2 linked regions of the Methylocaldum szegediense genome follow. The protein of the gene in region 1 interacts with the protein of each later gene in a pairwise test. Links are inferred from orthologs where the notes say so. Each region holds a gene or a part of one and is shown in the gene's direction. Other genes may lie near its edges. The genes, in order: QEN43_RS08730 and QEN43_RS15375.

What was found.
Region 2: the proteins of QEN43_RS08730 (region 1) and QEN43_RS15375 interact in binary tests that used the Escherichia coli proteins (3 or more experiments, as listed by UniProt). The link is inferred for Methylocaldum szegediense from one-to-one orthologs.

The regions. Positions count from the first base shown.
Region 1 is NZ_OX458333.1:2,053,741-2,059,677, reverse strand. What follows is about bases 1,065-4,002. They hold QEN43_RS08730 (ATP-binding cassette domain-containing protein), read left to right. Parts: upstream 1,065-1,559; coding sequence 1,560-3,446; downstream 3,447-4,002. Other genes in these bases: QEN43_RS08725 (hypothetical protein), read left to right, coding at 3,478-3,978; QEN43_RS08735 (YcxB family protein), read left to right, coding at 1,065-1,502. Outside these bases: QEN43_RS21745 ((2Fe-2S)-binding protein), read right to left, coding at 16-222; bfr (bacterioferritin), read right to left, coding at 346-813; more of QEN43_RS08735, read left to right, coding at 981-1,064; QEN43_RS08720 (universal stress protein), read left to right, coding at 4,004-4,441; QEN43_RS08715 (YbhB/YbcL family Raf kinase inhibitor-like protein), read left to right, coding at 4,480-5,055; QEN43_RS08710 (TrkH family potassium uptake protein), read right to left, coding at 5,066-5,937. UniProt on the Escherichia coli protein: Genetic data indicate it may be involved in ribosome assembly or function.
Region 2 is NZ_OX458333.1:3,551,672-3,558,076, reverse strand. What follows is about bases 1,057-4,462. They hold QEN43_RS15375 (2-oxoglutarate dehydrogenase E1 component), read left to right. Parts: upstream 1,057-1,430; coding sequence 1,431-4,262; downstream 4,263-4,462. Other genes in these bases: odhB (2-oxoglutarate dehydrogenase complex dihydrolipoyllysine-residue succinyltransferase), read left to right, coding at 4,237-4,462. Outside these bases: QEN43_RS15380 (EAL and HDOD domain-containing protein), read right to left, coding at 1-1,000; more of odhB, read left to right, coding at 4,463-5,484; QEN43_RS15365 (sensor histidine kinase), read right to left, coding at 5,374-6,405. UniProt on the Escherichia coli protein: E1 component of the 2-oxoglutarate dehydrogenase (OGDH) complex which catalyzes the decarboxylation of 2-oxoglutarate, the first step in the conversion of 2-oxoglutarate to succinyl-CoA and CO(2).

The DNA.
Region 1 (5,937 bases):
CCGGAACGCTTGAGCTTATGCGGCTTTGCGGGGGTTATGTCCCGCAACCACTTTTTCCTGCAGGCACTGGTATATGAGTTGCTGGGCCTGAACTGCGCATTTGCCACATTGGTCGCAGGCACCTAATTTGGAACGCAAGCCGCGTATGCTTGTGACGTCCTGTTCCTGAACGGCTTTGCGAATCTGTCCGTCGGTGATTTTCTTGCAGATGCAGATGTACATAACAAGACCAGATCGATGAACCTGGTCGAAATATTAGTACAACTGATAATTATTTTCAAATAGGATTCGCTTTGAATTGCTTGCCCATCGGCCGGCAAGCGAAGGAAGTGTGAGATGAAGCGCTTACATCTGTGTTTGCAAGTAGTTCTGGAGACCGACTTTTTCGATCAGTTCCAGTTGGATCTCCAGCCAATGCGCATGGTCTTCTTCCGTATCCTTAAGGAGTGCAAGGAGTACGTCCCGCGTCACGAAATCCCCTACATTTTCGCAAAATGCCATCGCCTTTCTCAGTTCCTCGATGACTTTGTATTCCAAAGCCAAATCGTTCTTGAGCATGCTGGGGACGTCCTGGCCAATTTGTAGCGTATTGCGCTTGCTGAGATCCGGTACGCCTTCGAGGAACAAAATCCGGTCGATTAGCTGGTCGGCATGGGATCGTTCTTCCTCCAATTCATGATGAATGCGTTCGTATAGCCGGTTAAATCCCCAATCTTTATACATCCGAGAGTGAATCAGATACTGATCGATCGAAGTCAGTTCACCGGCGAGCAAATCGTTTAAGCGCGCGATAACGTCGGCATTGCCTTTCATTGTTGTTCTCCGTTGAGAGGCACGAAATCCTGCTTCGGGCTTGGTTGGGCCTACCGAAGTGGGTAAATTGAAACAGATTTACGTATACTAGTCACCCTTTAACGCTCAGGGGGCGTGTTGCCGTCCGTCGGCCGCGCGGCGTGTTCGACAACTTTCATGGTAGACGTATGGCCCAAATAGAATACGAAGTTCGCGAGCAAGATTTGGTCGCCTTCAACGAACATCAACTGCGGAATTCCGCAAGCTGGCAGAAAACCCTGCGCCGTCACCAGGCGATTTTTCCCGGTATCATTGTACTTATCTCACTGTTTTTGTGGTTTTATTATCAAGATACGCTAGCCGCCATCTACGCAGGTGTAACCGGCGTATTGTGGGGCATATTTGCGCCGCTCTATTTCAAAGGAAGTCTGCGCAGACAGCTCCGAAAAATGTACTCGGACGAAGACAGAGCTAATGTTCTCGGTACGTATACCTTGCGGGCCGAGCCGCATGTTTTGGTGGAGGTTCATAAGAACGGCGAGTCTCGGGTGAAGTGGTCGGAGGTGCTTCGCGTCGAAACGACCAAGAAACACGCCTTCTTGTTTGTGGATCTCGATACGGCTTTGATCATCCCTAAGGCTACCGTCAAGAAAGGGGATCTACAGGCGTTCATCAAAGAAGCGGACAAGCGCATCGATCAGGCGGCTTGAGCCTGTTTCTCCATGATTTTGACCTGACGGGCGTTTGAAGCCTAACGCCCTACCGGCATGCTGAATTTCAAGTCGGTCGCGCTGAGACGCGGCCAGCGTCTGTTGTTCAAAGAAGCTTCTTTCACCATTCACAGCGGTGAAAAGGTCGGTATCACCGGTGCGAATGGCGTCGGCAAATCCAGCCTGTTCCGTCTGATCTTGGGCGAGATTCACGTCGACGCTGGCGAAATTTCGATGCCGCCGAATCTCTCTATTGCCCACGTGGCCCAGGAAACGCCAGCCGATGACCGGATCGCATTGGATTACGTCATGGACGGCGACCGTGAATTGCGCCTCATTCAGCAACGACTGGAAAAGGCGGACGAGAGCGGTGATGGTTTAGAGCTCGCAAGGCTGCATTCTCGACTTGAAGCAATCGGCGGTTATGAGGCCGGAGCGCGTGCCGCTAGGCTGATGTCCGGTCTCGGATTTGCGCCGAGCGATGAAACCAAGCCGGTCAACCGGTTTTCCGGCGGCTGGCGAATGCGGCTTAATCTTGCGCAGGCCCTCATGTGTCGTTCCGACCTGCTGCTTCTCGACGAACCGACCAATCACCTGGACCTCGATGCCGTGATTTGGCTTCAGGAGTGGCTATCCCGGTACACTGGCACTCTTTTGCTGGTTTCCCACGACCGGGATTTTCTCGACGAGACCGTCGATCATGTGCTTCATATCGAGAACCAAACCGTCACGCTTTTTTCCGGAAACTATTCTGCGTTCGAAGCGAGACGCGCCGAGCTTCTGGCGCAGCAGCAAGCGGCCTATGAAAAACAACAGCGCGAAATTTCGCGTATTCGAGCGTTCGTCGATCGCTTCCGTGCGAAAGCGACCAAGGCTCGCCAGGTGCAAAGCCGTCTGAAGGCATTGGGCAAGCTGGAGCTGATTGCCGCTGCGCATGTCGATTCGCCGTTTCAATTCTCGTTTGGGTCACCGGACAAGTTGCCTTCGCCTTTGCTGAGACTGAACGACGTGAGCATAGGCTACGGGGCGAACGTGGTCTTGAGCGATGTCAATCTGACCTTGAATCCGGGCGATCGGATAGGGCTTTTGGGCACCAACGGTGCCGGCAAGTCCACTTTGATCAAATTGCTCGCAGGGGTATTGGAACCACAGTCCGGTGAGCGGTTGGAGGCACAAGATCTCAGGATCGGTTACTTCGCACAGCATCAGCTCGAACAGTTGCGGACTGATGAGAGTCCTCTCCAGCATTTGCAGCGGCTGGACCCCAGCGCGTTAGAGAGGGATTTGCGCAACTTCCTCGCCGGGTTCGGTTTTCGTGGGGACCAGGCATTGGCCGCAATCGGACCTTTTTCCGGTGGAGAACGCGCGAGGCTCGCGCTGGCGCTTTTGGTCTATCAAAAGCCGAATCTTCTGTTGCTGGATGAGCCCACCAACCATCTCGATCTGAGCGCGCGTGACGCGCTGAATTTGGCGTTACAGGATTATCAGGGGGCGATGGTGCTTGTTTCCCATGATCGCTATTTGCTCCGAACAGTTGCCGACGATTTCTGGCTGGTGGCCGATGGAAACGCGAACGCATTCACCGGCGATTTGGACGACTATAGGCAGTGGTTGAGTGATCGGCGTGCGGTCTCCGAAGCTTCGACCAATGCGAAAACGGTTTCCCGCAAAGATCAACGCCGCCTGGATGCGGAGCGGCGTCGAGCCTTGAAGCCGTTTCGGGAAGCACTGGAGCGAGCCGAGGCAGCTTTGGAGAAATTGAGTTCCGAAAAAAAGCGTATCGAAATGCGGTTGGCGGATCCGGCGCTGTATAAGGGCGACTCGAAAGCCGAACTGCAAGCTTTGCTGCTCGAGAAAGCCGGAATCGACCGGCAGTTAGCCGATGCCGAGTCGGCCTGGTTGGCCGCGAGTGAGGCACTGGAAGCGATCTCCACTGAAATGTGACCGAGCACAACATTCGCGCTGAAGGGTAAACATGCCGCTGATAAAACTCTTTCTCGATATTTGTTTCTTTAGGAAAGGTCCGCAGGATACGCCAGCCTCGAACCTTTTGCTGGGGCTCGCGATTTCGGCCTATTTGATCGTCGGTTTCGTGCTACTTGGGCTGGAGGGCGATTGGGCCGGAGCGGTAGTCGAAGCCATAGCCGAAGGGGCGATGGTGTTCGGATTCCTTTTTGTGGTGCTTTATTTGGGCAAGAAGCTCCCCCGCCTTCGGCAGACGGCCACCGCCTTATATGGGTGCGATGCGTTGATCAGCGCAACGGCCATTCCGCTTTTGGCTTTGCTGTTGATGGCTCCTGAAGCCAAACCGGTTTATATTTTCTTGACGTTTTTGCTGCTTTGGCATTTGGCCGTAGTCGGACACATCTTGCGACACGCCCTCGCTATCCCGTTCTTTTACGGTGTCGCGTTGGCTTTCGGCTACGTGGTCATCAGTTATCAGGTTATGATGGCTTTATTCGATCGAGCCACGTGACCCCACAAGAACCAGGAGATTCGCGATGGCGTACCGACGGATTTTGTTGGCAGCCGATTTTTCCGAACATGGCGAAGAGGTTATCCAGCGCGCGCTTGAATTGGCGACAAAGTACGCTGCTGAGCTGGGTATCATCCATGTTGTAGAGAATGTGCCGATTATGGACTCGTCTTACGGCCCCATCGTGCCGTTCGACATCGATTTGACCGATCAGATGGTCGAGGCGGCGCGAAAGCGCCTGGCCGAGATCGCCGAGTCTTTGGCTATCCCTGAGGATCGCCGTTGGGTTGAAATCGGAAGCCCGAAAGTCGAGATCATCCGCGTCGCCAAAGAATGGCAGGCCGACCTCATCGTCATAGGCTCGCATGGACGGCATGGCTTCGGCTTACTGCTCGGTTCCACGGCGGCTAGCGTGATTCACCACGCCGAGAATGACGTTTTAGCCGTTCGACTACGGCGTTAGATTTCGGTTTTTCATTGAAAGGCAAGGAGGTCCGGCCTATGAATAGGGTTGCGTGCTGGAAAACGGCGCTGCTCGGCGGCGTGTTGTTTACCCTCAGCTGCGTAGTCATTTCAGGGGAATCCAAAGGAGGGCAGGGTATGTCCATGAAAATCGAATCGTCGGCATTTGTGCACAATGGCGACATACCTCAGCGTTATACCTGTGATGGTCAAGACTTGTCACCGCCTTTATCCTGGTCCGGAGTGCCAGAGGACGCGAAAAGCCTGGTGCTGATCGTGGATGATCCGGATGCGCCGGATCCCAAAGCACCGAAGATGACATGGGTCCACTGGGTACTCTATAACATCCCAGCTAGCGCAAGCGGTTTGCCGGAGGGCGTTTTACCCGGCGCCTTGCCCACTGGGACGGCCGAAGGAGTCAACGACTGGAAGCGAACCGGTTACGGCGGACCGTGTCCGCCAACAGGGCGACATCGCTATTTCCATAAGCTTTATGCACTCGATACCGTTTTGACGGGACTCGATAAACCAACGAAAGCCCAGCTTGAAAAAGCGATGCAGGGACATATCCTGGCGCAAGCAGAGCTGATCGGCTTTTATCAGCGCGGCAAGTAGTGCAGAGCCCTCATTTTCGCCAGTATGCCGGCGTGAACAAGATGAAGGCCGTAAACACTTCGATGCGGCCGAGGAACATCGTGAGGATGCAAATCCATTTCTGAAAATCGGTCAGTGCCGCGTAATTCGTGTTGGGGCCGACCTCATGGAGGCCGGGGCCGACATTGTTGATACAGGCGATAGCGGCTGAAAATGCGGAAATGAAATCCATGCCGCTGATCACGAGCAGTAAGGTCACAATGACGATGCTCATGAAATAAACAAAGATGAACCCGAGCACCGACAGCACGATCGGCGATTGGATAACCATATTGCCGAGTTTGAGGGGATTGACAGCGGTCGGGTGTGCGAGAAGAAACATTTGTAACTGACTCTGTTTGAGCAAAATCAGGGTTCGCATCATCTTGATTCCGCTGCCGGTGGAACCGGTGCAGGTAACGATCGAGCTGAGGAACAGCATCCACAAGGGGGCGAACATCGGCCACCGATCGAAATCGACGCTCGTATAACCGCAATCGGTCGCGATGGAGACGAGATTGAAGCTCGCATGGCGGAGAGCGGTCCAGAAATCCGAATAGGTTCCCGTTTTCCAGAGGTAAAACGCGATACCGACGCAACTCCCTAAGGTCATGATAAGAAATGGCGCTGCCTCGATGTCATGTTTGTAGGGGCTGAGGCTTTTGTTATGGATGGCCAGGAAATGCGTGGCGAAGTTCATGCCGGCGATGAGCATAAATATGATCAACACCGATTCGATGGCCGGCGAGTTGAAATAGCCTATGCTGGCGTCATGGGTCGAGAAGCCTCCGAGTCCCATTGCAGAAAACGCGTGACAAACGGCGTCGAACCAACTCATTCCGGCGTTGTGTAGCGCCAGAATGC
Region 2 (6,405 bases), 1.5 Mb from region 1 along the record:
GTCGCAAGATGTTCCCGATAGGAACATCCATGATCGCGTCCAGCAACGAAAACAGCCCCGCGATGTAATACCGCTCGGTATCGGGCCGTTTCAGCTGTTCCGCCAATAGCTCACAGGCGCGCGCCCGCACCATTGCCGTGATCAGCAATTCACGCGGCCGATAGTCGACGGAATTGACCAGGATTACGGACGCCCAATTCTTGACCCGTTGCAAGCCTAGGAAAGTCACCGCCCGCCGGATCGAATCAACACGTTTCGTAACGCCGAAAAATGCAGAATTGACCAAGCGGAGAAGCTTATAACTTAAGGTCAGGTCACGCGTAATGATCGCCTCGGCGTCGGCGATTTCAGCATTCGGATCGTGGAGCCGACCCAGCAATTCGAGCACGGCCAGGCGATTTCCCGGTATGTCGCTGCTGTGTATCGGTCTGGGGCGTTCGAAGAACACACCTTCGTAGTAATCGAAACCCAGCTTGCAAAAACGATCGTACTGGTCCGGTGTCTCCACATCGCGCACCAGAAGGCGCAGTGCCCGACCGGGATTCGCCGTCCAACGCGCCTTGAAATCGTTCAGCCTGCGGGCATCCAGAGAGCAAATCGACGCGAAACCGGCCGTGTGCCGAAGCTCCGCTAGATCGCAGGACGGATTGTGGAGCGCGATGGTAAACCCCTCCTCCGCCAGCCTGGCCACTGCTTGCTGGGCCGTGTTGTCATTCAGGACGTCTCCCGATACCGCCACAACCATCTGAGATTTCGGCCATGCCAATCGTTCGCACACGCTCAGAAAAGCAAATGGAACTCGAAGCATGGCGCGGCCGTCACCGACCAGATCTTTCAAGTCCACTGTCTGACCCGCCTGCCGCACTGTCTCGGCCCATTGGTCTTCGCTGTCCTTGGTTCCGGTGCTGAGTGCTTCGCCGCTGCAAACGCTGAGCTCATAGCCAAAAACATCAAAAGTGCCCGTGTAAATGGGCACACGACCAATCAACCCGTCAAACATTGCTATCCCCCGCCTTGTTTCGACCGACAACAAAACATGCACAAGAGGCTAGCACAAGAATCATTCACGTACCGGCGCTTTCACGCGACCTACCCGTCGCTGCCATTCCCCAGAAAGGCTAAAATCGCCGGACCGTCGCTCACTCAGCCTGCATCAGAATAAACTGGCGTAGACTTAAGTCTTGAGAAGTAACCGGACCCCAAAGACCGATTGTGGCATCGGGCGGGAAGCGGCAAGTCCGGCGCGGGCCCGCTCGTCTGACTACCGAAACTCGGATGATTTTCCCAGCTTTATCGGAGATAAAACTCGGCTCAAAATTGTCTTTAATATACGCGTCCCACAGCCTGACCAAATGGACTGAACGTGTCACGGTAGGCAAAAACCATCATCGAAAATCTTAAAACACGGGACGGACACACGAGACCATCGAATGAATAAACTCTTACAACTTCTCAGAGAAGCATCGGCTTTTAGCGAGGACAATATCGGTTTTCTCGAGGATCTCTACGAGAAATTCCTGCGGGATCCCGAGTCTGTCGATGAAAGCTGGCGCGAACAGTTCCGGTCGATCCAATACGAATTGGCAAAGGCGGAGCCCTACGCCGAAAAGGTCATCGGGAAATCCGAAGCAGAAGACTTGCTGCGCAAGCAATCCGCGGTCGACCGGCTGATTTGCCAATACCGCACCCGCGGCCACCAGGCGGCCGACAACAATCCGTTGAAGCTGTCGCCCCCGCCGGGCCTGAGAGATTTAGATCCGGCCTATTACGGTCTGGGCGAAGAGGAATTGGACCGACTGTTCTACATCGACATTCTACGAAGTTCGGAACGGCTGCCTTTGCGCGAAATCCTGTCGATGCTCCGGGAGACCTATTGCGGCCCGGTCGGTGCCGAGTACATGCACATCGTCGACAGCGATATCAAACAATGGATTCAAAAGCGGTTGGAAAGCACACGTGCACGCGGAAACTTCGATGCCGACGAAAAGCGATGGATCCTGAGGCTTCTTACCGCCGCCGAAGGAATCGAAAAATACCTGCACCGCAAATACGTGGGACAGAAGCGATTTTCGCTCGAAGGGGCGGAAACTCTGATCCCGCTGTTAGATGAACTGATCCAACGGGCCGGCGAAAAAGGTTCCAAGGAAATCGTGATGGGCATGGCCCACCGCGGCCGCCTGAACGTACTCATCAACATCCTAGGAAAAAAACCCAGCTCGCTGTTTCAGGAATTCGAGGGGATCTATCCGAACTCGCCCCCGTATGCCAGTGCAGGCGACGTGAAATATCACATGGGCTTCTCGTCGGACATCGAAACCCCGGGCGGCACGGTGCATCTTGCTCTCGCCTTCAACCCCTCACACCTCGAAATCATCGATCCGGTGGTGGAAGGCTCGGTACGCGCGCGCCAGGATAGGCGCCAGCACGAAGACGGCGAGAAGGCGGTGCTTCCGGTGCTGATCCACGGCGATGCCGCGTTCGCGGGGCAAGGCGTCGTCATGGAGACGCTCAATATGTCCGAAACCCGAGCATATACGACGGGCGGAACCATACATATCGTCATCAACAATCAGATCGGCTTCACTACCAGCAATCCGTTCGATGCCCGATCTACGCTGTACTGCACCGATGTCGCTAACATGATCCAGGCCCCGGTGTTCCACGTAAACGGCGACGATCCAGAAGCGGTGCTCTACGTCACACGGCTCGCGCTCGATTATCGGATGAAATTCAAGCGGGACGTGGTGATCGACCTGATCTGTTACCGGCGCCACGGCCATAACGAGGCGGACGAACCGGCTGTCACCCAACCTTTGATGTACCGTTTCATCCGTAACCATCCGACGGTACGGAAGCTGTACGCCGATCGCCTGATTGCCGAAGGGGTGGTGACTCCAGATGAAGTCCAACGCATGGAAGAGGATTACCAGAACGGCCTTAAGAAAGACGAAACCTTCCTGCGGCCGGTCGTTCACGACGCCATGAATTATGCCAAGACCCGCTGGAATCATTATATCGGCACCGAGTGGACCCAGCCCTGCGAGACGGGTATAGACCCGAAAAGGATTCAAGATCTCTCCCAGCGTCTGATCGAAATCCCGCCGGGGTTCGCCCTTCATCCACGCGCGGCCGCGATCATGGAGAGCCGGCGAAAAATGGCAGCGGGGGAGATCCCGCTGGACTGGGGTTATGCCGAAACCTTGGCCTATGCCTCATTGTTGACGGAAGGGTACAGCGTACGTTTGACTGGCCAGGACGTGGGGCGCGGCACGTTTTTCCATCGTCACGCGATCTTGTACGATCAAAATACTGGTGATACCTACATTCCACTTCAGAACCTCAGCAGCACACAGGCTCGTTTTTACATCTACGACTCTCTGCTGTCCGAGGAAGGCGTACTCGGGTTCGAATACGGCTACAGCAGTTCCGAGCCCGAAACCTTGGTCATTTGGGAAGCCCAGTTCGGCGACTTCGCTAACAATGCCCAAGTCGTGATCGATCAGTTCATCACATCCGGCGAAACCAAATGGGGAAGGCTCAGCGGACTGACCATGTTTCTGCCTCATGGCTACGAAGGCCAAGGCCCCGAACATTCGTCAGCCCGGATCGAGCGCTATCTGCAACTGTGCGCCGAGCAGAACATTCAAGTCTGCGTACCGACAACGCCGGCCCAAATCTTTCATCTCTTGCGCCGGCAGATGCTTAGGCACTATCGCAAGCCGCTGATCATCATGACACCCAAGAGTTTGTTGCGGCACAAGCTGGCAACTTCTCGGCTGGACGAATTATCAACCGGCAGTTTCCGAAACATCATCGGCGAGATCGATGCCCATGACCCCGCTAAGATCACACGCGTCGTTCTCTGCACCGGCAAAGTGTTCTATGACCTCTTGGAAACGCGGCGTAAGGAAGGTCTCCATCATGTCGCGATTATCCGTATCGAGCAGCTCTATCCCTTCCCTTACGACACTTTTATGCAAGAGCTGGCAGCCTATCCGCAAATGAAGGAATTGATCTGGTGTCAGGAAGAACCGGAAAATCAGGGCGCCTGGCACCAGATCAAGCACCGCTTCCTGAGTCTTCTGGAAAAGGACATCATCCTCAGCTATGCTGGGCGTCCAATGTCGGCGGCCCCTGCAGTGGGCCAATTCCACCGGCATTTGGAACAGCAAAAGAAAGTCGTCGAAGACGCATTGTTTGGAACCGTGCCCCGTCAAGAGCCTTTAGGAATCGTTCATGCGCATCGAAGTCACCGTGCCTAACCTGCCCGAGTCCGTTACCGACGCGACCCTGCTCGACTGGCATAAGAAGCCAGGCGACACGGTGCAGAAGGACGAGACACTCGTCGACTTGGAAACCGAGAAGGTCATCCTCGAAGTACCCGTGCCGGATAATGGCGTATTGCAGGAAGTTCACCACGCCAAAGGGGACGTGGTTGCAAGCGGCGACCTCCTCGCAGTGATCGAAACCGAGGTCCGTCCCGCGGTCGCCGAGACCGCAGCGCCTCCGAAAAAGCCGGAACCAGCGGCCGTACCCGAAGCGGCTCCCAGGCCCGCGACGTTTGCCCAACCCATGGGCCCCTCAGTACGCCGGCTGATCCTGGAACACAACCTCGACCCGACACAGATCAAAGGCACGGGACGGGAGGGCCGTCTGACCAAGCAAGACGTCCTGGATTATCTGGAATCCCGAAAACGCAAAGCCCTCGAAGAAACCGCGCCAGCACCGAAACCGGAACCGGAACCGGCAGCAAAGGAGAAACCGTCGGCCCCTGCGCCAGAAGGTCGGGGCGAACGGCGTGTGCCCATGAGCAGGCTCCGTGCCCGTATTGCCGAGCGCATGATCGAGGCGCAGCATACGACTGCGACGCTGACCACCTTCAACGAAGTCAATATGCAGAAGATCTTCGACCTGCGGAACGAGCACCGAGCTCGCTTCGAGCAGCGGTATAAGATCAAGCTTGGCCTCATGTCCTTTTTCGTCAAAGCGGTGGTAGAGGGACTCAGACGCTTTCCGATCATCAATGCTTCAGTCGACGGAAACGATATCGTTTACCACGATTATTACGACATCGGTATTGCGGTATCGACCGATCGTGGACTGGTGGTGCCAATCCTACGTGACGCCGACCGTCTCGATTTCGCCGAGATCGAAAAGGCCATCGTCGATTTTTCGCAGAGGGCTCGAGACGGCAAACTCAGTTTCGAAGAACTGAGCGGCGGTACCTTCACCATCACCAACGGCGGTATATTCGGCTCCATGCTCTCGACCCCCATCCTCAATCCGCCGCAGAGTGCCATTCTCGGCATGCATGCCATCAAGGAGCGACCTGTGGTGGAAAACGGGCAGATTGTGATCAGGCCAATGATTTATCTAGCCCTTTCCTATGATCATCGCATCATTGACGGCCGCGAAGCGGTGACTTTTCTGTTCACCTTGAAGGAACTGCTGGAAGACCCGGTCAGATTGTTTCTCAAGATCTGACGCGGAAGCCTCGCCGCAACCGTCTGCGCCCAGGCTTTCAAAAACCACGAGAGAGTGGGTTTGGTCACACCCAAGAGGCGCCTGGACAGGCTGCCCCCGACCATCGTGCTCCGTCCGGCCTGCTCTTCGCTGTGACGATTGGTCGTACAACGGCAATCGAACCCAAAACTCGCTACCTCGATGTTTGCCGTGGCTGGCGACCGAAATTCTGCCACCGTGCATCTCCACCAGGCTTTTTACAAGCGCCAGGCCGACGCCAAGGCCACTGTGCCCGTCGTGCAGCGGCCGTTCAAATTGCACGAACGGCTCGAAGATATGCTCCAGCGCATCCGGCTCGATTCCGATTCCATTGTCTTGCACTTTGATCGAAACCTCCCGTTCCCTCCGTCTCACCGCCAATTCAATCCGACCGCCTACCGGCGTAAATTTCGCGGCATTCATCAACAAGTTCGCGATAATTTGCGAGAGTCGGGCCGGATCGCCCCAGAGATAAAGCGATTGATCGGTCCCGCTGAGCACCAACTCCTGTTGATTCTTGTCGATAACCGGCCGACAGAGTTCGATAGCATGAGCGACGATCGACGCCATATCAGTCATTTCAAAATTCAGATTCAGCTTGCCTCTAGCAACCCGCGATATATCCAGGAGGTCGTTGATCAGTCGGGTCAGATATCTGACCTGACGTTCGATACTCTCGGTGGCGGACGCGATCAGTTCCGGCCGTTCGGAACCGCGGCGCTTCAAGAGCTGTGCCGATGTCAAGATCGGCGCTAGCGGATTGCGAAGCTCGTGAGCCAGGAGCGCGATGAATTCGTCCTTTCTACGGCCTGCTTCGCGCAAGGCTTCTTCAGCTTCTATGACTTGACTCAAACTTTCCTCGGCACGTTTTCGATCAGTAACGTTGGCAAGAACACCGACCAA